DNA from 4 places in the Bacillus sp. FDAARGOS_235 genome. Region 2 is predicted to be linked to each of the others. Evidence: riboswitches for the same ligand, from Rfam matches in the RefSeq annotation. Region 2 holds a riboswitch; each other region holds the start of a gene.
The links. A riboswitch is a leader RNA that binds a small molecule or an ion and turns the genes downstream of it on or off. The one in region 2 is predicted to bind thiamine pyrophosphate.
Positions count from the first base shown of each region.

Region 1: linked by a shared signal. The riboswitch ahead of thiM (hydroxyethylthiazole kinase) and the one ahead of thiT (energy-coupled thiamine transporter ThiT) in region 2 are both predicted to bind thiamine pyrophosphate.
Region 3: linked by a shared signal. The riboswitch ahead of tenA (thiaminase II) and the one ahead of thiT (energy-coupled thiamine transporter ThiT) in region 2 are both predicted to bind thiamine pyrophosphate.
Region 4: linked by a shared signal. The riboswitch ahead of tenA (thiaminase II) and the one ahead of thiT (energy-coupled thiamine transporter ThiT) in region 2 are both predicted to bind thiamine pyrophosphate.

Region 1 is NZ_CP020437.2:2,507,440-2,513,068, forward strand. Features, by position in the region: gene ilvA (threonine ammonia-lyase) at 1-195, opposite strand, end outside; gene thiE (thiamine phosphate synthase) at 304-963, opposite strand; gene thiM (hydroxyethylthiazole kinase) at 977-1,786, opposite strand; TPP riboswitch at 1,859-1,968, opposite strand; gene topB (DNA topoisomerase III) at 2,159-4,348, shown strand; gene A6J74_RS14790 (YhgE/Pip domain-containing protein) at 4,384-5,629, opposite strand, start outside.
Region 2 is NZ_CP020437.2:3,561,074-3,566,702, forward strand. Features, by position in the region: gene A6J74_RS20405 (response regulator transcription factor) at 1-443, shown strand, start outside; gene A6J74_RS20410 (sensor histidine kinase) at 440-2,290, shown strand; gene thiT (energy-coupled thiamine transporter ThiT) at 2,513-3,181, opposite strand; TPP riboswitch at 3,268-3,369, opposite strand; gene A6J74_RS20420 (FeoA family protein) at 3,564-3,791, shown strand; gene feoB (ferrous iron transport protein B) at 3,788-5,629, shown strand, end outside.
Region 3 is NZ_CP020437.2:458,025-463,653, reverse strand. Features, by position in the region: gene A6J74_RS04090 (homoserine dehydrogenase) at 1-529, shown strand, start outside; gene pdxR (MocR-like pyridoxine biosynthesis transcription factor PdxR) at 757-2,205, shown strand; gene ddlB (D-alanine--D-alanine ligase) at 2,210-3,124, shown strand; TPP riboswitch at 3,198-3,303, shown strand; gene tenA (thiaminase II) at 3,431-4,120, shown strand; gene A6J74_RS04070 (heterocycloanthracin/sonorensin family bacteriocin) at 4,770-5,093, shown strand; gene A6J74_RS04065 (hypothetical protein) at 5,249-5,521, opposite strand.
Region 4 is NZ_CP020437.2:2,170,546-2,176,174, forward strand. Features, by position in the region: gene A6J74_RS13090 (ABC transporter substrate-binding protein) at 1-667, opposite strand, end outside; gene A6J74_RS13095 (ABC transporter permease) at 664-1,416, opposite strand; gene A6J74_RS13100 (ABC transporter ATP-binding protein) at 1,416-2,165, opposite strand; gene tenA (thiaminase II) at 2,134-2,829, opposite strand; TPP riboswitch at 2,913-3,016, opposite strand; TPP riboswitch at 3,077-3,189, opposite strand; gene A6J74_RS13110 (SH3 domain-containing protein) at 3,464-4,624, shown strand; gene A6J74_RS13115 (hypothetical protein) at 4,630-4,962, shown strand; gene A6J74_RS13125 (DUF3965 domain-containing protein) at 5,203-5,629, opposite strand, start outside.

The sequences.
Region 1 (5,629 bases), 1.1 Mb from region 2:
ACCTTTCTCAAGAGAAACCATTTTATTATAAGAACCACGTACTTTAAAAGAGCCTGTCTTTTGTAAATTCTCCAGCTTTAAATACACTTCATTCTGTGATAACTCACTAAATGTACTTGAATAATCTAATGGGGTCATATGTACAATGCCCTTCATTTTCTCATAAGCAGCTATAATATCCTGAAATACAATCATGCCTTCGCCTCCGAAACAATATATGTTTATACATACTAGTTTAGGCGGCATATTTTGTTTTATACGACAAAAGACCACGTAGTATTTTCATACTACATGGTCTTTTATCTACAAACACTTATTTACTTCCCCAGCTAATCGCTTCGTACTTTCATACGCAGAATCCGCTAGACTAATTGCAGAAATAACTGAAACACCATCCGCACCCGCTTCTATAACGGCAGCAGTATTTTCAATTGTAATCCCACCGATACCAACAATCGGCACTGTAATTCCTTGTTCTCTAAAATGAGCTAAACCTTTCGTTCCTTGAACAGCTTTCGTATCTTTTTTCGTACTCGTTGGGAAAATAGGGCCAACTCCTAAATAATCAGCTCCGTTTTCAATCGCCCATTTTGCTTCTTCAATTGTATGTGTAGATACACCGATAATTTTATCTCCCATCTTTTCACGAACAGATGTAATCCCTTCATCATCTTGTCCTACATGAACACCATCTGCATCTAATTCAACGGCCAATTCTACATCATCATTTACAATGAAAGGAACACCATATTCCTTGCAAAGCGCCTGCAATTTCTTTGCAAAACGCACTCTATCCTCTCCAGTTAAAGTCCCTTCTCCCTTTTCACGAAATTGAAAAAGTGTCACTCCACCGTCTAACGCTTCTTTCAATATAGCTAACGGATCCTTCATGCAATTATTGCTTCCCATAATAAAATACACTTGTAATAGGTTAGACATTTTCTTGGTTTCAATGCGCATCATGTGTTTCATCCCCTTACTCTAACTCCTCAATCTTCCCATACTTCTCAATATCACCGGAAGTTGTATTCGCTAATTGATTTAAAAATTCAATTTGGAAACTACCAGGCCCTTTTTCTACCGTCTTAGCAGCTGCTAGTTCCGCAGCTACACCATAAAATGTTACTGCTGCTACTGCTGCCTTTACATAATCTTTTTCTACCGCAATAAATGCTCCTATTACAGAAGTTAGTAAACAACCCGTTCCAGTAACCTTTGTTAAAATAGAGTGACCGTTTCGAATAAGAATCGTTCGCTCTCCATCTGTAACGACATCTTCTTTTCCAGTAATGACCGCAACTGTATTCAATTCCTCTGCTGTCTGTTTTGCAATATTTACAACATTGCCATTTCCAGTACCAGCATCTACCCCTTTAATTTCCCATCTCTCATTAATAACGTTAGCTACTTCAGCTGCATTCCCACGAATTATCGCTAGATCTATTTCAGCTGGAATATGTCTCGCAACTTCTGTTCGATACGATGTTGCTCCTGCGCCAACAGGATCAAACAATACTGGTACATCATTCGTATTAGCCGACTTACCAGCAAGTAACATCGCTTCTACTTCCTCGGGACGAAGTGTTCCCATATTTAATACTAACGCTCCCGCAATGCTAGCCATTTCTGCTACTTCTTCTTTTGCATACGCCATTACAGGCGATGCCCCTAGTGCTAACAAACCGTTCGCTGTAAAGTTTGTTACAACAACATTTGTAATATTATGAACGAGCGGATTAGATTCCCTCACTAAATCCACTACTTTACTAATTTCTTTCATATTCATCCTTTTCATCTCCTAACTATAATGATGGGAGATACACAAAAAGGCACTTTGCGCGTATGCAAAGTGCCTGAACATGTGCTTTTACACTCTCCCTACGCTGGCATTATCCAACAGGTTCAAATGGTCAATGACGGATTAGTCATACTCTCAGTTTGCATCCACAAACTCCCATGTGTTTCTTATTCATCTACTTCAAAGTCTACTCTTATTCTAGTAAAATAACAAGTTCTTTACTTTTCCGTATAAAGTGAAACTTTAATCAGTGGGAGTTTTGTTCATTCCACTAAAACAGCTCAAACCTCGAGCGAAACTGAATCTCAAGAAAATGTATGCTATATTTAACTTATGGAAATTTGAAAGGATGTTTTTAATATGTCAAAAAGCGTTGTAATCGCTGAAAAACCTTCCGTTGCGCGAGATATTGCTCGTGTACTGAAGTGTGATAAAAAAGGAAACGGTTATCTTGAAGGTAGTAAATATATTGTAACTTGGGCTTTAGGTCATCTCGTTACATTAGCAGATCCAGAAAGCTATGATGTGAAATATAAAAAGTGGAATTTAGAAGACTTACCGATGCTACCGGAGCGTTTGAAATTAACGGTTATTAAACAAACTGGTAAACAGTTTAATGCTGTGAAAAGCCAGCTACTTAGAAAAGATGTAAATGAAATTATTGTCGCTACAGACGCAGGTCGTGAAGGCGAATTAGTCGCACGCTGGATTATCGATAAAGTTAAGTTGAATAAACCAATTAAACGTTTATGGATTTCTTCTGTAACCGATAAAGCAATTAAAGATGGTTTTGCAAATTTAAAACCAGGTAAGGCATATGACAATTTATACGCTTCAGCAGTTGCGCGTTCAGAAGCTGACTGGTATATCGGCCTTAACGCGACTCGAGCTTTAACAACTCGCTTTAACGCTCAACTAAATTGTGGTCGTGTACAAACACCTACTGTTGCTATGATCGCTAGTCGTGAAGATGAAATAAAAAACTTCAAAGCTCAAACTTACTACGGTATCGAAGCTCAAACAACTGATAAGTTAAAACTAACTTGGCAAGATGCAAACGGTAATAGCCGTAGTTTTAATAAAGAAAAAATTGATGGTATTGTAAAAAATCTAGATAAACAAAATGCCACTGTTGTGGAAATTGATAAAAAACAGAAGAAGTCATTCTCTCCTGGTCTTTACGATTTAACTGAATTACAACGTGATGCAAATAAAAAGTTTGGTTACTCTGCTAAAGAAACATTAAACATTATGCAGAAATTATATGAACAACATAAAGTGTTAACGTATCCTCGTACAGATTCACGCTACATTTCATCTGATATCGTTGGAACACTTCCAGAACGTCTAAAAGCGTGCGGTGTCGGGGAATATCGTCCGTTAGCACATAAAGTACTACAAAAGCCAATTAAGCCTAATAAATCATTTGTTGATGATAGTAAAGTAAGCGATCATCACGCAATTATTCCAACAGAAGGATACGTTAACTTCTCATCCTTTACAGATAAAGAGCGTAAAATTTATGATTTAGTTGTGAAACGTTTCTTAGCTGTTTTATTCCCTGCATTCGAATACGAGCAACTAACGTTACGCACAAAAGTTGGTAATGAAACGTTCATTGCACGCGGAAAAACGGTTTTACACGCTGGTTGGAAAGAAGTATACGAAAATCGCTTTGAAGACGATGATGTAACTGATGACGTAAAAGAGCAGCTTCTACCTCACATTGAAAAAGGTGATACATTAGCTGTAAAGTTAATTATGCAAACATCAGGTCAAACAAAGCCTCCTGCACGATTTAATGAAGCGACTTTACTTTCAGCAATGGAGAATCCTACAAAATATATGGATACGCAAAATAAACAACTTGCTGATACGTTAAAATCGACTGGTGGATTAGGCACTGTAGCGACACGTGCAGATATTATCGACAAACTCTTCAATTCATTTTTACTTGAAAAGCGTGGTAAAGATATTCACATTACATCAAAAGGCCGTCAGTTACTTGATTTAGTACCAGAAGAGTTAAAATCTCCTACACTAACTGGTGAATGGGAACAAAAACTTGAGGCTATCGCAAAGGGTAAACTGAAAAAAGAAGTCTTCATTTCTGAAATGAAGAACTATACGAAAGAAATTGTTTCTGAAATTAAATCAAGTGATAAAAAATATAAACATGACAACATTTCAACGAAGTCTTGTCCAGACTGTGGTAAACCAATGCTAGAAGTAAACGGCAAAAAAGGAAAAATGCTCGTTTGCCAAGACCGTGAATGTGGTCATCGTAAAAATGTATCTCGTACAACAAACGCTCGTTGTCCACAATGTAAGAAGAAACTAGAACTACGTGGTGAGGGTGAAGGTCAAATCTTTGCATGTAAATGTGGCTATCGCGAAAAATTATCGACATTCCAGGAGCGACGTAAAAAAGAATCTGGAAACAAAGCTGATAAGCGTGACGTTCAAAAATATATGAAACAACAGAACAAAGAAGAAGAACCATTAAATAACCCGTTCGCAGAAGCATTAAAGAAATTAAAATTTGATTAAACAAAAAGGTTCCTACCGGAGGTAGGAACCTTTTTTTAGTGAATGATTTTACTTCCTTTTGCATTCTCAACGAATTTTTCACTTGATTTATTAATTGGTGTTTTCAGTAATAATGCAGCAACAATCATAACTACTACGAAAGCACTTAGTACAAGTAAATCTCTCGTTACGATATCCCAAAGCATTCCACCCACTGTTTCACGAATTGCACTAATTGCATACGTGAATGGTAAGAACGGATAAAGTGCTTGGAAGAACGCCGGTGTCATTTGAATTGGGAATGTTCCGCCCGACCCTGCTACTTGCAGTACAAGTAAAATGATCGCCATCGATTTCCCAACGTTTCCGAAAATAGAAACGAGTGAGTATACGATACAAACGAAGACTCCACCAATAAATAAACTAAATAACACAAACCAGAATTTATCGACTACGTACGTACCGAGTAAGAATATATCTCCCATTGATACGATAAACGCTTGTGAAAGACCTATCGTTAAGAATGTTAATAAACGTCCGAAGTAAACTTCATGGCTCTTATAATTTGCGCCCTCTTCATGTACTTCTACTGTTAATAATGAAACCATTAATAATGCGCCTACCCATAATGCAAGCACTGTATAGAATGGTGACATCGCTGAACCGTAGTTCGGCATCGCAAATAATTTATTCTCTTTTAAATTTACTGGATTTGCAAAGTAATCACTTTGCTTTTCAACATCATTTTTCAATAGGCGTATGATGTCTTTTAAATCTTCTTCAGATTCAAAATCACGAATTTTATCTGCTAATTCTTTAATCTTTTTCTCAGTCTCCGGCATTTCGGCTTTAATGTCTGCTAATTTCTTTCTACCGTCTACTAAGCCTTTTGATGAATCTTCTAGTAATTTTTTAACATCTGGAAGCTTTTTGTCTGCTTCGCTTAAAATTTGAGTTGTGTTTTTAGACATACGTTTCGTACGTTCAATTGCTGTATTAAAGTTTGGAACGATTTCTGAATCATATGTTGCTAAGAAATCTCCTAATTGAGCTGAGGCATTTTTAGTTGCTTCATTAATACTTTCTACAACCTCTTTTGTAGGCTTCTGTCCATTGTTAATTAATGTAGTTGCCTTATTTGTTGCATCTATACCTTTTTGAACAGCATTTTGTGCTTTATTCAATTTTGCAATTCCATTATTAAGGTTTTTGTCACTATTTACATCTGCTAATACCTTATTTGTGCTTTCTAGAACCGGAATCGCATCACCAATTAGATTCTTAGTAGCTTGTAATTGACCA
Region 2 (5,629 bases):
TAGATGAAGATGATACGTTACTTGGTTTTGAACTTGGGGCAGATGACTATGTGACGAAGCCGTACAGTCCACCAATTTTATTAGCAAGAGCGAAACGATTATTAGAAAGTAGAAAAGCATCGAAGAAACCTTTAGAGAATGAAGATGATACGTTATCAATTCATGGTATCCACGTTCATTTTCCATCACGTACTGTTACTGTTGATGAGGTAGATGTTAGTTTAACGCATACGGAGTTTGAAATATTGGTGTATTTCATGAAAAACCAAGGAATTGTACTAACAAGGGAACAATTAATTTCAAGAATTTGGGGATATGAATTTGCTGGTGATGATCGAACGGTTAATAGCCATATTCGTAATTTAAGAAATAAATTAGGAGAGAAAGCAAAGTACATTACAACTGTAGTGCGAACTGGATATAAGTTTGAGGGGAATGTATGAGAAAAGGGATTGTACTAAAATTATTTACTCTCACAACAGCATTATGTATGTTAATTTTAGCGACGATATTTATTGGACAAACGATATTTTTCAAACAATATTATGCGAATCGAAAAGTAGAAGATATTAAAGTGAATTTAAATTCCTTTGAAAAGAATTATTTAAATTACGCAGGAAATGCAGAAGGAATTCAGAAACTGGAGCAAGACTTTTTTAGAGAAAATAATACGTGGATTACGACATTAGATCAGAATGGGAATTTAAAACATGTGGATGATTTTTATTTTGAGGTAACGATAGACCGTAGGAAACAAAAGGAGTTTGGACAACAAATATTCAAGATTCCCTTATACAATCTCGTCAATATAGAGGAGATTGATAATAAATCATCAGATCAGTTTTTAGGACAAACAATGTCTGTTTCTGGGGTGAAACAAGAAGATAGTTTTATTCCATTCTCTTTCATGTTAAGTAAGCAAAATTTAAATGGATCTAATAAGCCATTAGAAAAAGCGTTTCAGGAGAAAATTAAATTAGATGAGGAGAAAAGGAGAGCAGCTGGGGAGCAACTTGTTAAGGAAAAGAAACCAGCTGTTCAGGAAGAAGCTGCTCAGGAATTAGGCTTTTACATAGGAGGACGTGTTACAAAAGTACAGTTCCCAGATGTAAAAGGTCCTGTGAATCCAATTTATAAAAATAGTATATTCTTGGATAACATAAAAGAATTTCAAACGGATTTATTATTAAAAGAGAGCAAGCACATACAATATGCAACACAAACAATGGACTATGAAAAAAATGATATAAAATATAAATTATTAATTAAGCCAATAAAAGAAAAAGATGGATCAGTAGCATATATATATGCGATGGCTTCTTTACAACCAGTAGATGAGGCTGTACAAATGGTACAAGATTATTACATTTACATTATTGCATTTGTAGTCGTTTTGGTTTTTCTAGCTTCGTTTTATTACTCGAAACAAATTGCAAAACCGCTACTAAAAATAAATGATACAACGAAAAAAATAGCGCATTTAGATTTCACAGAAAAAATACCAATTACTTCAAAAGATGAAATTGGTGATTTATCGAAAAATATTAATACGCTATCGAATAAACTCCATTCGCATATTGGACAGCTAGAACAAGATATTGAAAAGGAAAGAAAGCTAGAAAAGACGCGGAAGGAATTCATTTCTGGTGTTTCACATGAATTAAAAACACCGTTAAGTATTATGAAAAGCTGTATTTCTATTTTAAAGGATGGGGTAGCTGAACATAAAAAAGAGTACTATTTTCAAGCGATGGAACGAGAAGTAGATAAAATGGATACGTTAATTTTAGATATGCTTGAGTTAGCTAAATTTGAGTCAGGTACATATAAAATGAAAATGGATTCATTTTATATCGATACAGTAATTGAAGATATATGTGAACACCTTTCTGTAGAAATAGAGAAAAAAGAACTTCGTGTTCATAAAAATATAGGTCCATTTGAAGTAGTCGCAAATCAAGGCCGGATTGAACAAGTCATCGTGAACTTCATTACGAATGCCATACGTTATACACCGAATAAAGAGGATATTATTATTTCTACAATAGATGAGAAAAATCGTATAAAAGTGTGTATTGAAAATAAAGGTACTCATATTGAAGAAGAGCAATTAGATAAAATTTGGGATCGTTTTTATCGCGTGGATGCAGCACGTCATCGTTCACAAGGTGGAACAGGGCTTGGGCTTGCTATTTCAAAGAATATTTTAGAACTGCACGATGCTGAATATGGGGTAAAGAATACAGAAGATGGTGTGTTATTTTACTTCTACTTACTGAAAAAAGCGTAGATCATACATGCTACGCTTTTTTTTAAGTTATTTTCATATTATCTTTACCTAATCTTTATTTTTAAGAGATATAATCTTGTTAGAAAAAGAGGTTATGTAAGGAGTAGATTAGCCATGAATAGCAATTTACTAGGTGTGATGGTATTTATTTTTCTTTGTGCATTTATTGTATTTATTATCGATATTACTCATTGAGAATTTTGATATAAAAAAGGGCGCTAGTTAAGCGCCCTTTTTGTTTGCATTTATTTGATAAGCATTGATGCTTTTGAATAAGCGTGGTGAAGTGATAAATAAAAATATAAGTAAAACTGTACATAGAATAAAAGAACCAAGCATTGTGCTGCCATTTACGATTAATGAATATAGCACAGCTGATTGACCTTTCGGTGCATATTGTCCCCAGAAAATAATACCGGCAATAAAGTGACAGAAGTAACGAGCTAGACTACCGATAAATGTAGCAACGATAATGAATCCAATTACTTTCTTTCCTTGGTTTTGTTTTGATGAAGGTTTATCTTTATGGCTACTTAAGTTTGATTGTTCGTTGCCATTCGCATTAGATGCTAAAAGTGCATTTTGAATTGGACGATAGAATAACCCGGCAAATCCGATAAAAGCAAAGGCAATGAAGTACTCAATGAATGCTTGAACTGGTGTTAAAATGTAGGCATCACCTACGACAATTTGTAACAGTCCCCAAACTAAACCACCTAAGAAAGCTGATTTAAAGCCCCAGCGGTAAGCAATAATAAAAATAGGAATCATAGCGAATGAGATAGAACCGCCTGTTGGAAGTTTAATTGATAATGGTAAAATGTCGATGACCATGGCGAAGGCTGCAAGAATAGCAGATTCGATCATCGCTTGTAAATTAGTGTTACGCATGTTGTCTCCCCCTAAATCCAAGTTGTACAAAAAAGAATAGATATCATAGGAGGATACGAAATACGTAAATAAAAATGAGGTATGTATTTCGGACGTTTGCACAATCCCTGCGTTAGCATTAACTAACAGGTTCGAAGGGTCGGAACGAAGTGTTCCCTCTCAGCGGCATGGCTCCCCCAGTGATAACGAGATTCTTTATTTGCTATTGTTTATTGTAAGCGAAATGGATGAGAATGGCAAACGAATACAGTATGACAATAATTGAAATACAATTGTAGCGAAATGTTAATAAATATGAAGCAAAAGGGTATAGTACAAGAGAAATTGGGTGTGGTATAATTTTTTTGAAAATAATTATCATTCTCTTCTGAGGGGGAAGGTTATGAGCTTAGTAGATATTAAAATTGGAGAGAAAGTGTTAGTAAAAAGTATTCAGTCTTTAGATCAGCTATTAAAGCGTAGACTAGCTGCTTTCGGTCTTGCTGAAGGAAGCGAACTTCGCCTGAAACAGAAAGCGATGTTTAAAGGTCCTTGTACATTGGAGTGTCGTGGACAGTTAATTAGTATTCGTCATTGTGACGCGAAAATGATAAAGGTGGAATTAGCGTGAATAAGGTAGCTTTGCTAGGGAATCCGAATACAGGGAAGACATCATTATTTAATGCACTTACTGGTTCTTATGAATATGTAGGAAACTGGAGCGGTGTAACAGTAGAAAAGAAGGTTGGTAAATTAAAAGATAGACAAGGAACATTAATTGATTTACCAGGTGTTTATGATTTAAATCCAGTTTCACGTGATGAAGGTGTTGTAACAAACTTTCTATTAACAGAAGAATTTAATCATATGTTAAATATCGTAGATTCCTCGCAGTTTGAAAGAAATATGCATTTAACGTTGCAGTTACTTGAATTTGGTAAGCCAGTCTCAATTGGTTTAAACATGGTTGATGTGGCGAAGCAAAGAGGAATTGTAATTGATGTAAAACGATTATCAGAACTATTAGGTGTAACAGTTGTGCCTGTCGTTGCAAGAAGTGGAAAAGGCTGTGAAGAACTGCTTACGACTCTTAAAGAAAATGACAAAAAAGAGAAAAAGCCATTCCTTATTTCATATGGTGTACAAATGGATGAAGGAATTGGAGAAGTAATTGCTCTTTTAGAGACAGTGAATTACGAGCATCCGAGATGGTTAGCACTTCAATTTTTAAGCAATAACGAAGTAGTAGAAAAAGAAATAAAAGCATTACCAATTTATAAGGAACTCATAGCCATTCGATCTCGCTTAGAAGGAAAACTTGATTGTACGTTAGAAGAGCACATTTACAAAACTCGTGAAGCGTATATTGAAAAGTTAAAAACAAATGTTATGAAGCATGAGAAAGAAGGAAAAATTCCTTTTTCAGAAAAAATTGATAGATTAATTACACATAAAATTTTAGGACTTCCAATCTTTTTAGCAGTTATGTTTTTTATTTTTCAGGTTACGTTTACTTGGATTGGTACACCTTTATCGGATATGTTAGATGAGTTTTTTGGTGGCCAGCTTACGGATTGGGTGACGGCTGGACTTACAAGTATTGGAGCTTCTGATTTTATTCAAGCGCTTGTTACAGAAGGTATTATTGCCGGTGTTGGTGCTGTGTTAGTATTCGTTCCACAAATCTTTGCACTATTCTTTTTCATTTCATTATTAGAAGACTCAGGGTATATGGCGCGAATTGCAGTTGTTATGGATAGAATTATGGAGTTCTTCGGTTTAAATGGAAAAGCCTTTATTCCGATGATTATCGGTTTTGGCTGTAACGTTCCAGGTATTATGGCAGCGAGAACGATTGAACAGGAGAAAGAGCGTTTACTTACAATTTTAGTAACACCATTTATGTCTTGTTCAGCACGTTTACCTGTATATGCATTATTTGCGGGAGTGTTCTTCCCTCATAGTCAGGCAACTGTTGTGTTCTCTTTATACGTTGCAGGGATTGTCCTTGCGTTATTAGTTACAAAAATAATGTCTCTTACTATTTTAAAAGCGGAAAAATCTATTTTCGTCATTGAACTACCGCCTTACCGCGTGCCACAAGCGAAAACGTTATGGCTTAGCACATGGGAAAAAGGGAAAGGGTTTGTTCGTAAAGCTGGTACATTCATCTTTGGTGGTTCGGTTGTCATTTGGCTATTAAATTATGCAGGTCCATCAGGATTTGGTGTTGATATGGGAGACAGTTACTTAGCGATGATTGGTGGATTTATCGCACCGCTATTTGCACCGCTAGGCTTTGGAACGTGGCAAGCTGCAGCATCCCTTTTAACAGGATTTTTAGCGAAAGAAGTTGTCGTTTCTACAATGGCGATTATTTATGCGGTTAAAGAAGATGTGCTTGGAAACGTAATGGGAGCACATTATACAGCATTATCAGCGTATGCATTTATGTTCTTTATTTTATTA
Region 3 (5,629 bases), 2.2 Mb from region 2:
ATGCAATATTGAAAAAATAGAAGGAATATTAAACGGGACAACTAATTATATTCTTACAAAAATGTATGAAGAAGATGTTACGTTTGAAGAAGCACTGAAAGAAGCGCAAAATAAAGGAATTGCTGAGACGAACCCAATATTAGATGTAAGTGGTTCGGATAGTGCGTGTAAATTATTACTTTTGGCAAACAGCTTGATGGGTGTTGAGAATATGCTTACTGATATGCATATAAAAGGAATCGAAAATGTTACAAAACAACAAATTCGACATGCTAAGGAACAAAACAATTATATTAAATTAATAGCTTCAGCATATAAGGATATGGATGGTAAAGTGAATCTTAATGTAGAACCGCTTGAAATACAAAAAGACCATCCACTAGCAAAAGTAAATGGAACTGAAAAAGGAATAACATTCTTTACAGATACAATGGGACAAGTTACTACAATTGGTGGAGCTTCTAATCCACGCGGAGCCGCAGCAGCTGCTTTAAAAGATGTAATTAACTTATATCGTAGAGATTTATAGAAGTAAAACTCACACCTTCAAAATTCGGATGGAGAAAAAAAGTTAGGTGGGAGCCTTTTAGCCCATATATGTCCGATTCGGGCTAAAAATCGGTGGGGGATGAATAAAATTCCCACGGATTAAAGTTTCACTTTATAAGACCGTACCGCTGTTAATAAAAAATACATATGTAGTGGACCTTTTGAGAATGAAATAAATATGCAAAAATAATTGCAGGGGGTAAGAAATTGTTTAAAGATTTTAAAGTTGTAAAAGATCGTCCCGTTTATATTCAATTAAAGGATTATTTTAAAAAGATGATTATGAAAGGGCATTTGCTCGGTGATCAAAAGATCCCATCAACAAGGGAACTGAGTGAATTATTATCAGTGAGCAGAAATACAGTACTCTCTGCTTATGCGGATTTAGAACAAGAAGGACTCATTTATGCAGTAAAAGGAAAAGGGAATTTCGTTGCGAAGGTGGATATATCTAACACTTCGTCTGTTGAAATAGATTGGAAAAATAAACTTAATACAGTTACCACATTAGCGGATGAATTAGACTTAATGAAGCATGGAGTCCGCTGGGAAAAAGGAATGGTTGTTTTTAATAGTATAGCCCCGGACGAAAAGCTATTTGATGTTGAAAATTTCAAAAGAGCTTTTCTTACTCGTATGTCCATTGAAGGGGATATCGTATTGAACTATGGATATGCAAAAGGTTACCGCCCGTTAATGAAATATCTACTTCATTACATGGAAATAAAAGGTGTAGATATTTCGAACAAAGATATTTTAATTACAAATGGATTTACAGAAGGATTAGATATTGTACTATCTTCCTTAGCGAAAAAATCAGGGCGTGTGATTTGTGAGAATCCAACTCACCATGCTGCATTGAAACTTTTTCGCTTACATGGACTTGAAGTTCATGGGATAGATATGAATGATGATGGTATTGATACGACTGAAGTAGAAAAAAGTTTACGTGAAAAGGATTTTGATTTTGCGTATTTAATTCCTTCTTATCATAATCCAACTGGTATTGTTACAAGTTCGGAGAAAAGAACGGAATTGATGAGGTTATTTTCGAAATATAAGGTTCCTATTATAGAGGACGGATTTAATGAAGAATTACGTTATTCAGGTTCACATTTATCGCCACTATTAACTTTTGCAGGGGCTGGTAATAATGTGATTTATATTAGTAGCTTTTCGAAGGTACTTTTCCCTGGTTTACGTGTAGGGTGGATTATTGCCGATAAAGAACTGATTCATTATTTAGAAAGTGTTAAAAGAGCAAGAACCATTCACACATCTACGTTAGATCAAGCTGTTTTGTTTCAATATTTACATGAAGGATATTTTGAAAAATATTTAAAAAAGGCAAGATCTGTTTACAAGAAAAAATATGAGTTAGCCGTTGGGGCTTGCAATCAGTACATTCCGTTTAAAAGGATGACTGGAGATGGCGGACTTCATTTGTTTATAGAGTTGGAAGAGAAAATTCACGCTCGCACACTTTTACAAAAGTGTTATGAGAAAGGTGTAACGTTTTCTCCTGGAGATGTTTTTTATTCTGATGGAGGGGGAGCGAATACATTCCGCTTAGGTTTTTCACGTTTGAAGGAGAAAGAAATAGTTAGTGGGATTCAAATAATTGGTGAAACTTTAAAAAATGAAACTTGGAGTTGAGAAAATGAGAATTGGCGTTATTATGGGAGGAGTATCCTCTGAAAAACAAGTATCAATTATGACTGGAAATGAAATGATTGCACATTTAGATAAAAATAAGTATGAAATCGTTCCAATTACGTTAAATGAAAAAATGGATTTAATTGAAAAAGCGAAAGACATTGATTTTGCATTGCTAGCATTACACGGAAAATACGGAGAAGATGGTACGGTTCAAGGGACGCTTGAGAGTTTAGGTATTCCATATAGTGGCAGCAATATGTTATCTAGCGGTATATGTATGGATAAAAATATTTCGAAAAAGATTTTACGTTATGAAGGAGTAGAAACACCAGATTGGATTGAACTTACAAAAATGGCGGATCTAAAGCTTGATGATTTAGATAAGTTAGGATTTCCGTTAGTGGTAAAACCAAACTCTGGCGGCTCGAGTGTTGGCGTAAAGATCGTCAATGATAAAAATGAATTGATCTCAATGCTGGAAACTGTATTCGAATGGGATTCTGAAGTAGTAATTGAGAAGTATATAAAAGGTGACGAGATTACTTGTTCAATTTTTGATGGTAAACATTTACCTATCGTTTCAATTCGACATGCAGCTGAGTTTTTTGACTACAATGCAAAATACGATGATGTTAGTACAATTGAAGAAGTTATTGAACTTCCAACTGAAATTAAGGAACGTGTAAATAAAGCGTCATTGGCTTGTTATAAAGCATTAAAATGTAGTGTTTATGCAAGGGTTGATATGATGGTGAAGGACGGAATTCCATATGTAATGGAGGTTAATACATTACCAGGGATGACCCAATCAAGTTTACTGCCAAAAAGTGCAGATGCCGCGGGGATTAATTATAGTAAACTATTAGATATGATAATTGAAACTTCATTAAGAGTGAGGAAAGAAGAAGGTTTTTAAGATAATTATACAATTAAAACTTTTGATAGTTCCACGAAGTATGCTATGATAATTACAATACGACAACTAAATATTTATCCACTAGGGGGGCCTTTTGTAGGCTGAGATCAAACATAATTTTGAGACTCTTAGTACCTGATCTGGTTAATACCAGCGTAGGGAAGTGGGAAGACGATTATATTTAAAGAATACATTAATATTGTCTATTTCACTTTCTTTACGCCTGTAAAGAAAGTTTTTTTTGTTTTACAGATTTAATAACTGTGGATAAATACATATATTTTATACATTATTGGAGGAATTTAAATGACTTTTTCACAAACATTACGTAAAGAAGTAGATTCTATTTGGGAGGCAAGTTTTCATCATCCTTTTGTAAAAAAACTTGGTGAAGGTACGTTAGATTTGGCAAGTTTTCGTTATTACGTACTTCAAGATTCATATTATTTAAGTCATTTTGCTAGAGTACAAACTTTAGGAGCTGCAAAGGCTCTTGAATTAGAAACGACAGCTCGCATGGCACACCATGCTCAAAATACATACGAGGCAGAATTATCATTACATGAGAATTTCGCAAAGAAATTAGGAATTACGGAAGAAGAAAAAGGTCATTTTATCCCTGCCCCAACTGCATATGCGTATACTTCACATATGTACCGTGCGGCGTATGAAGGGCATTTAGGGGATATTATCGCAGCAATTTTACCTTGCTACTGGCTATATTATGAAATTGGTGAACGTTTAAAAGAATGTCAGCCAGAAGAGCCGATTTATAAAGAGTGGATTTCTGCTTATGGATCTGATTGGTTCCGTACTTTAGTTGAAGAGCAAATTACACGATTAGATACTATCGCTGAACTAGTGACAGAGTCTGATCGGAAGCGTATGAAACAGCATTTCATTATTAGTAGTCAATATGAATATTCATTTTGGGAAATGGCTTATACATTAGAAAAATGGCCAGTGGATACAGAAGTAAAAGATGTAATTGGATAAAGAGTAGAGGTATTGTTATACATATGTATGGATAATACCTCTTTATATGATTTCAAAAAAGGGGTATCGCAAAAAAGACGTATCAATCTAAGTGCGTCTTTTTTCAATTTTCTTCAATTAGCAATTTCATGGAGAGCTTGCTGAAAAAGTAGAATGAAAAGCCCTAATCAGGGCTTTTTTTGTAGGAATTTCTTAACCGTCATTGAGTCCTGTCACTAGTAGGTGTTTTGACGCTACGACGGACTAAATCGATTATTCGGCTAGTGAAGTATATAAAAAAGTTAGGAATATCTGAAGGTGCTCTCAGAAAGTATATGGAAGTGTTATAACGAGAGGCATTTACAGTACAGAAAAATCTAAGCGGCATACGGGAATACGTAGGATACGGCATCATGGTTATTGAGAAATGAATTGAACTTAGTAAGCATGAAGATATGACGCAAGCATTCACATTTTATAATTTCTATTTATAAAAATGAGCCCATAGTAAAAATAGGTATATGAACAAGGTGCACCGTCTAGTGATAGGTCATACTTTATAGGTGTACGTATTGAACTTAGTTTATAGCGTTATTTCTACTTAGATTTAACGAACAGAAATATTGGAAAGCATCGATGAGGTTAAAGTTTATAAACGGAGGTCATGAAAATGAATAAGTTTCAACAAGAACTACAAGCGTTAAGCCTTAATGATTACCAGTCTGGAAATATTGTGTATTGGGACCAGCAAAACCAATATCCATACTACTATTTTGAAGATGCTGCTCGTCGCTGTGGCGGTTGCGGTCGTTGTGGCGGTTGTGGAGGTCGTTGTGGTGGTGGTGGATTCCGTTGTGGTGGATTCCGTTGTATTGGTTGCTTCGGTTGTTTTGGTTGTGGCGGCTGTGGCGGCTGTGGCGGTTGTTCAAATTGTTTTAATGGTTTTAATGGTACCACTGATACTACTGGTACTATTGTAACATATGAATATTGATAAGAGAGAAAAGGAATCTACTTTGTAAAGCGTTATACAATTTTATAAAAGAGATAAATCAAAACACACGTAGCATCTTTTAATTTAGAGAGATAATTTATCCAACCTTTTATAAACATTGTGACTTTATTTCAAATCAAAAATCGAATGTCTTTTTATGTTTTATACTCTTGACGCACTCTTTGACTTTTATAAGCAGATTTATTGCACCAGAACCAAAAAGAAGAGCTGCTATCAGCCCTTCTTTCTCTTTTCTTTTTAAGATTGTAATTCTTATAGCCTGTATAATATCTGTCCATAAATGCAACCATGTCACCAAAGAATCCCCATTTACCTACATTTATCCAACCTTTAACAACTGCCGATTTTAATGCTTTTTTCCCCGCATCTTTACGATCTTTTGCTGTTATATCTGATTTTCTGCTCATTCTCATACTTTATATGAAATATGTGAAAATCAGTATGAATGGTGGAAGTGAGCGCAACTTTAAAAGCTATTTATTGGGATTAACAAATTTAATAATCTATTTTTATTA
Region 4 (5,629 bases), 1.4 Mb from region 2:
CAAGTTCATGATAATTAGGCACACCATATTCTGCTGGATTAAAGTACGCTGGTTCATGACCTTCATGACGCATAACAGGTACTTCATGGTTAATGTATGCTCCTGTTACAGCATCCACTTTTTTCGTAATTAACGCTGGTACTAAATCAAAGCCAACATCAACTACTTTCACCGTATCAGGATTACCACCAGCTTCTTTTATCATCGTTTTTAAATATGCTTCACTTAAAGGAGTTCCAGAATATCCTACTGTTTTTCCTTCTAAATCTTTCGGTGATTGAATACCTGCTGATTTCAGCGATACGACATGATTTAACGGTGAACGTACGACAGCTCCAATTGATTTCACTGGAATTTGTTCATTTGCTCTGGCCATAACAACATCTGGCTGATAATACAAACCAACTGTCACTTTCCCTGCTGCAGCTAAAGTTAATGGATCAGTTGGATTAGAAGGGAATTTTATATTTACCTTTATTCCTTCTTCTTTAAAGTAGCCTTTTTCAATTGCTGCATAAATAAAGCTATGTACCGCATTTGGGTACCAATCGAGCATAACCGTTATTTCTTTCTCTTTTTTACTTTTATCTGATGCTGAATTACTCGAACATCCTGCAATCATTGCAACTAATAATGTAAACACAAAGATGCGTTTTAAAAATTTCATGAATGCTTCCTCCAACTAATGAATTTCTTTTCTAATACGGAAATAAGTATGACGAAGAAAATAGCTAATAATGATAACAATACAATGGGTGCAAATACACCAGCTCCATCTAACTGTGTCATCATTCTCTTACTGAAATAACCAAGCCCAGCTTGTGCACCGAGCCATTCACCGATTGCTGCCCCAATTACACTAAGCGGAACTGCAATTTTTAAAGCTGAAAAAAAATAAGGAAGAGCAGACGGTAACTTTAACTTAAGAAAAACATCTTTCTTCGTTGCTCCATATGTAACTAAGAGCTCCTCCCATTCTTTTTTCGTACTACGCAGTCCGTCATACGTATTGACCGCAATAGGGAAAAACGTAATTAAAACTGTAACAACAACCTTACTCCAGATGGTATATCCAAACCATAAAACGAAAAGCGGAGCAAGCGCTGTAATGGGAATCGTTTGTGAGGCAACTAATAATGGATAAAATGCCCTTTCCATCCATGTACTCGCATTCATTAACATCGCTAGCCCTACACCTAATACGATAGAAATAACAACACCTATTAAAACGACGTATAACGTTGCCGGTAAATGAACCGTAAATAATATGTCTTTTAGTTTCCATATCTTCATTACAATTGCTGACGGTGACGGTAAAATGTACATTTCATCTACAATTCTTGCTCCTATTTCCCACATAACGAGTAAAATGCTAGAAAGTGTAATGGCAGGAACTAATTCTTTCAATCGGTTCATCATACGAGTACCTGCCTTTGTAACATACTAAGAAGCTCATCTTTCAGCGCTAACACATCCGGTTTATATAAATCTTTTCGTGTTCTGTTATGATCAAGCGGCACAATCCGTTCAGTCAAAGTAGTTATCGGCTGCTGTTCCACCACTAAAATTCGATTCGAAAGAAACAACGCTTCTTCCACATCATGAGTGATAAATAAAATTGTTTTTTCCCACTCTTTCCATTGTTCAAACAACCATTCTTGCAAAGATGCCTTCGTTAAAGCGTCCAATGCGCTAAACGGTTCATCTAGCAATAATATCTCTCCGCCTGTTAATAATGTTTGGATAAAAGATACGCGCTGCTTCATACCACCAGATAAATCTTTCGGGTATTTTCCCTCGTATCCTTGTAAACCAAATTTATGTAACAGTTCCTTTGCCTTTACTTGTGCTTCTTTCTTCTGTACACCCTGACATTCTAGTGGCAAAGCAGCATTCTCAATAATTGTTCTCCACGGCAGGAGCATATCTTTTTGAGGCATATACCCTACAGGATGACTTTTTGTTTCTGTCAGCTCTATCCGTCCAGTACTAACTTCTTCTAAGCCTGTAATAAGGCGAAATAGAGTACTTTTCCCGCAGCCACTTGGCCCAATAATGCTTACAAACTCTTTCTCTTGTATAGAAGTATTTAATTCATCGATGATTGGCTTCTCATCATAATGAAAAGAAACATTATGAAACTGTAGTATGTTCTTGCTCCTCAAATCCCCACATCTCCTTACGATAGGACATATCCCAGAATAAATATTCAAATCGACTGGAATATAAGAAAATCTCCTCTAATCTTTCTAGCTCTCGCTCTGACTTTCCAATTGCCATTTCATCTAATAAATCTATTAACCAAATACAAAGGTTACCGTATTCTTCAGAACTATATCCTTGAATCCACTCACCAAAGAACTCATGATCTCTCGCTCCAGGAATATCATTTAAACGCTTTCCAATTTCCCAATAACTCCACATACATGGAAGAAGTGCTGCTATTAATTCCGCAAGTGTGCCATTTTGAGATACAGACATCATGTAATTTGTATAAGCTAAATTTTTAGCAGATGGTTTTGCTGATTCTATCTCCTCTATAGAAATTCCAAGCCTTTTTGCATACTGTTTATGGATCGTCATTTCTCCATTTAATATTCCATCAATTTGTTCAGCAAATTTTCCCATTACTTGTGGATTCGTTGCCTTTACAACACCGATGGCATATAGCTTTGCATAATCTAACAAATATAAATAATCTTGAATAATGTAATACTGAAACTTATCTTTTTCTAACGTGCCATCCCCCATCCCTACTACAAATGGATGATTATGACTCATCTCCCAAACTGGTTGTACAGCTTCTAACAATCTATTACAAAATTTCATTTCTATTTCCCCCTTCAATATATGTATCTAAATAAAAAACCACTTCTATAATCAGAAGTGGTTACAACAAATAAAATTATAGTTTATTCGTTGTTCCACTTCCCTTCGCTAGTATTACCTAGATCAGGTGTTGTAAGGGTTAAGGATTATTCCTCTCTCAGCACGAAAAGCACCCCTAGTGGTTTCAATATAAAATTTTCAAATAAAAAAGCCCCGTTTCTATACGCAAAGAAACGGGGACTCATCATTAGTGTCCGAATTGCTTCCCTACGCTAGCATAATCTAGATCAGGTAATGAAAAGGATCAAAGACTTAAGGTCTTACTCTCAGCTGGCAACACCAGCTCTCCTAGCAAACTATAAAATTATCACTGTCAGTATAACACCCTAATAAGACATCATCAACTGTTTTAATTTTCTCAATTGTCAACGAAATTACAGAGTTATATAATAATTATTATTCTATTTCGTAAAATAAAATACCAATTAATTCCATAAAAAGGAATCATTATCCTGAAAAAATTTATTTTTATATTGATTTCATATTACATTTATGTGAATACACCCACTATATTATATCTTTATACTATAATAAAATTACAACTAACTATACAACTAGAGGAGGTCTCTATTATATGAATATGAAAGCTACAGCTCTAACAGCAACTACTGTCGCAATCGCCTCATTACTTCCTTCTATGGGCGAAACAAATGTACAAAAAGCAAACGCTGAACAATTATCTAATGTCAAAACTGGATATGTCAAAGTCGATCAAGTAGCCTTACATAAAGAAGATAATACAAATAGCACATCCCTTGATACAATTCGCTTTAATACGAAAGTTAACATACTTAAAACAACGAAGGATTGGTATAAAGTATCTGTTAATAATAAAGTAGGCTATGTACAAAAAGATGCTATTCTGCAAAAAAACAAACTTCAATCTACTAATCAATACATCGTCAATGCTAATGCATTGAACGTTCGCTCTGAACCTAATTTAGAATCTTCCATTTTAGATGTATTACCAAATGGTAAGTTCGTGACTATTCAAGGAGAACAAGGCGAATGGTATAAAATTTCACATAACGGTCAAACAGGTTATGTACAAAAAGCATTCGTATCTAATGGTTCGCAGCCCTTAGTAAAAGGAATCACAGTTCAAAATGATACGAAATATACTGTTGCAACACCTAAATTAAATGTACGTAACAATGCTAGCACAAATGGTACTCTACTTGGTTCTTTACAAAACGGTACACAGATACAAGTAGTAGAAACAGTAGGAACTTGGTATAAAATTCGTTTTGGCACAGGATACGGGTATGTGGCCAAACACTATGTGGTACAAAATCAACAGCAATCACAAGCTCAAACAGCTCAATCTTCAGCTATTCCAGCAGTTTTCAAATTCCCTACCCAAGGAAAAATCAGCTCAACCTTTGATATACGCTGGGAACAAATGCATTATGGAATAGATATTGCAGCACAAGGTAACGTCTCCATTCAAGCTGCCGCTGCAGGTAAAGTTATTAAATCATATTATTCAGCTAGTTATGGCAATGTAGTGTTCATCGCCCATCAAATAAACGGGAAATTATATACAACAGTTTATGCTCATATGAAAGATCGCACTGTACAAGCTGGTGATCAAATACAAACTGGACAATTACTAGGTCATATGGGTAACACAGGTCATTCATACGGACAACACCTCCATTTCGAATTACATAATGGAGAATGGAATTTTGAAAAAACAAATGCAGTAAATCCACTGCCGTATTTAGTTAGGTAAATTGTATGCCACGCAATATACCTCTCTTCATTGAATACTTAGCCTTTTTAGGTTTAATCTGTTGTTTAATAATTTACAATACAAACACTGTATTTTTATCTATTATCATTGCTTTTGTTGCTCTAGAAATTATGATGGAGTCATTTCAAGTGCGACTAAAGCAAAAAGTTGCCCATGTTTATAATGCTATTTTTCTATTAAGTGCCCTTATAACAAATGTTATTAGTAATGGCTTTTATTTATCTACTATAATTCCCGTATTCTTTATGGCTGTTTTATTATTCATAGCTAGATACATTAATGTCCCTAATAATAAAAAACATGAACAAGAAGCTTAGAAAGAGGAGACACTGTGTACCAATCTTTCAAAGATAACACAATGAAATATATATTGAATTTATACGGAAAACTAAATACTTTTTTTGGTATACAAGGAAGTTATACTGCACAACTTCTCCTATATGGAATGCTATTTCTCATCTTAATCACTTTCTCCTTGTTTTACTAACAAAAAAGGATCTCACATAACATTGAGATCCTTTTTAATTTATATTAATTTTTCATATGTAAAATACTGTTTAGCCACAAGCATATTTTTCATAAATAAAACTAAGATTATATTTTTTCTCTAAACCCATTCTTTGTTCATCGTCACACCAATAGAAAAGAATATCATGAATCGTCGCATAACGCTTATTTTTAAGAAATAGTTTAAAGAATGATGGTAAACAATCATGTAATTGTATAAATATATAATTGCGTAGTATTTCCTCTTTATATTCAATGCCCTTACAAATATACAGTAATTCTTCACAATAATATGCATGCTGTGGAACTTGAATCATTTCGAAAAATGGCACGTATGATAATAACTTTCCGATAAAATGGTTATATCGATCCATTATACCTATTGTCATATGTTCCATCATTTCTTTCATCACATATAAATAATCATCTACATGAGTTGTCTTTAGTGGATCTAATCGATCTGAAATTTGAGAAAGT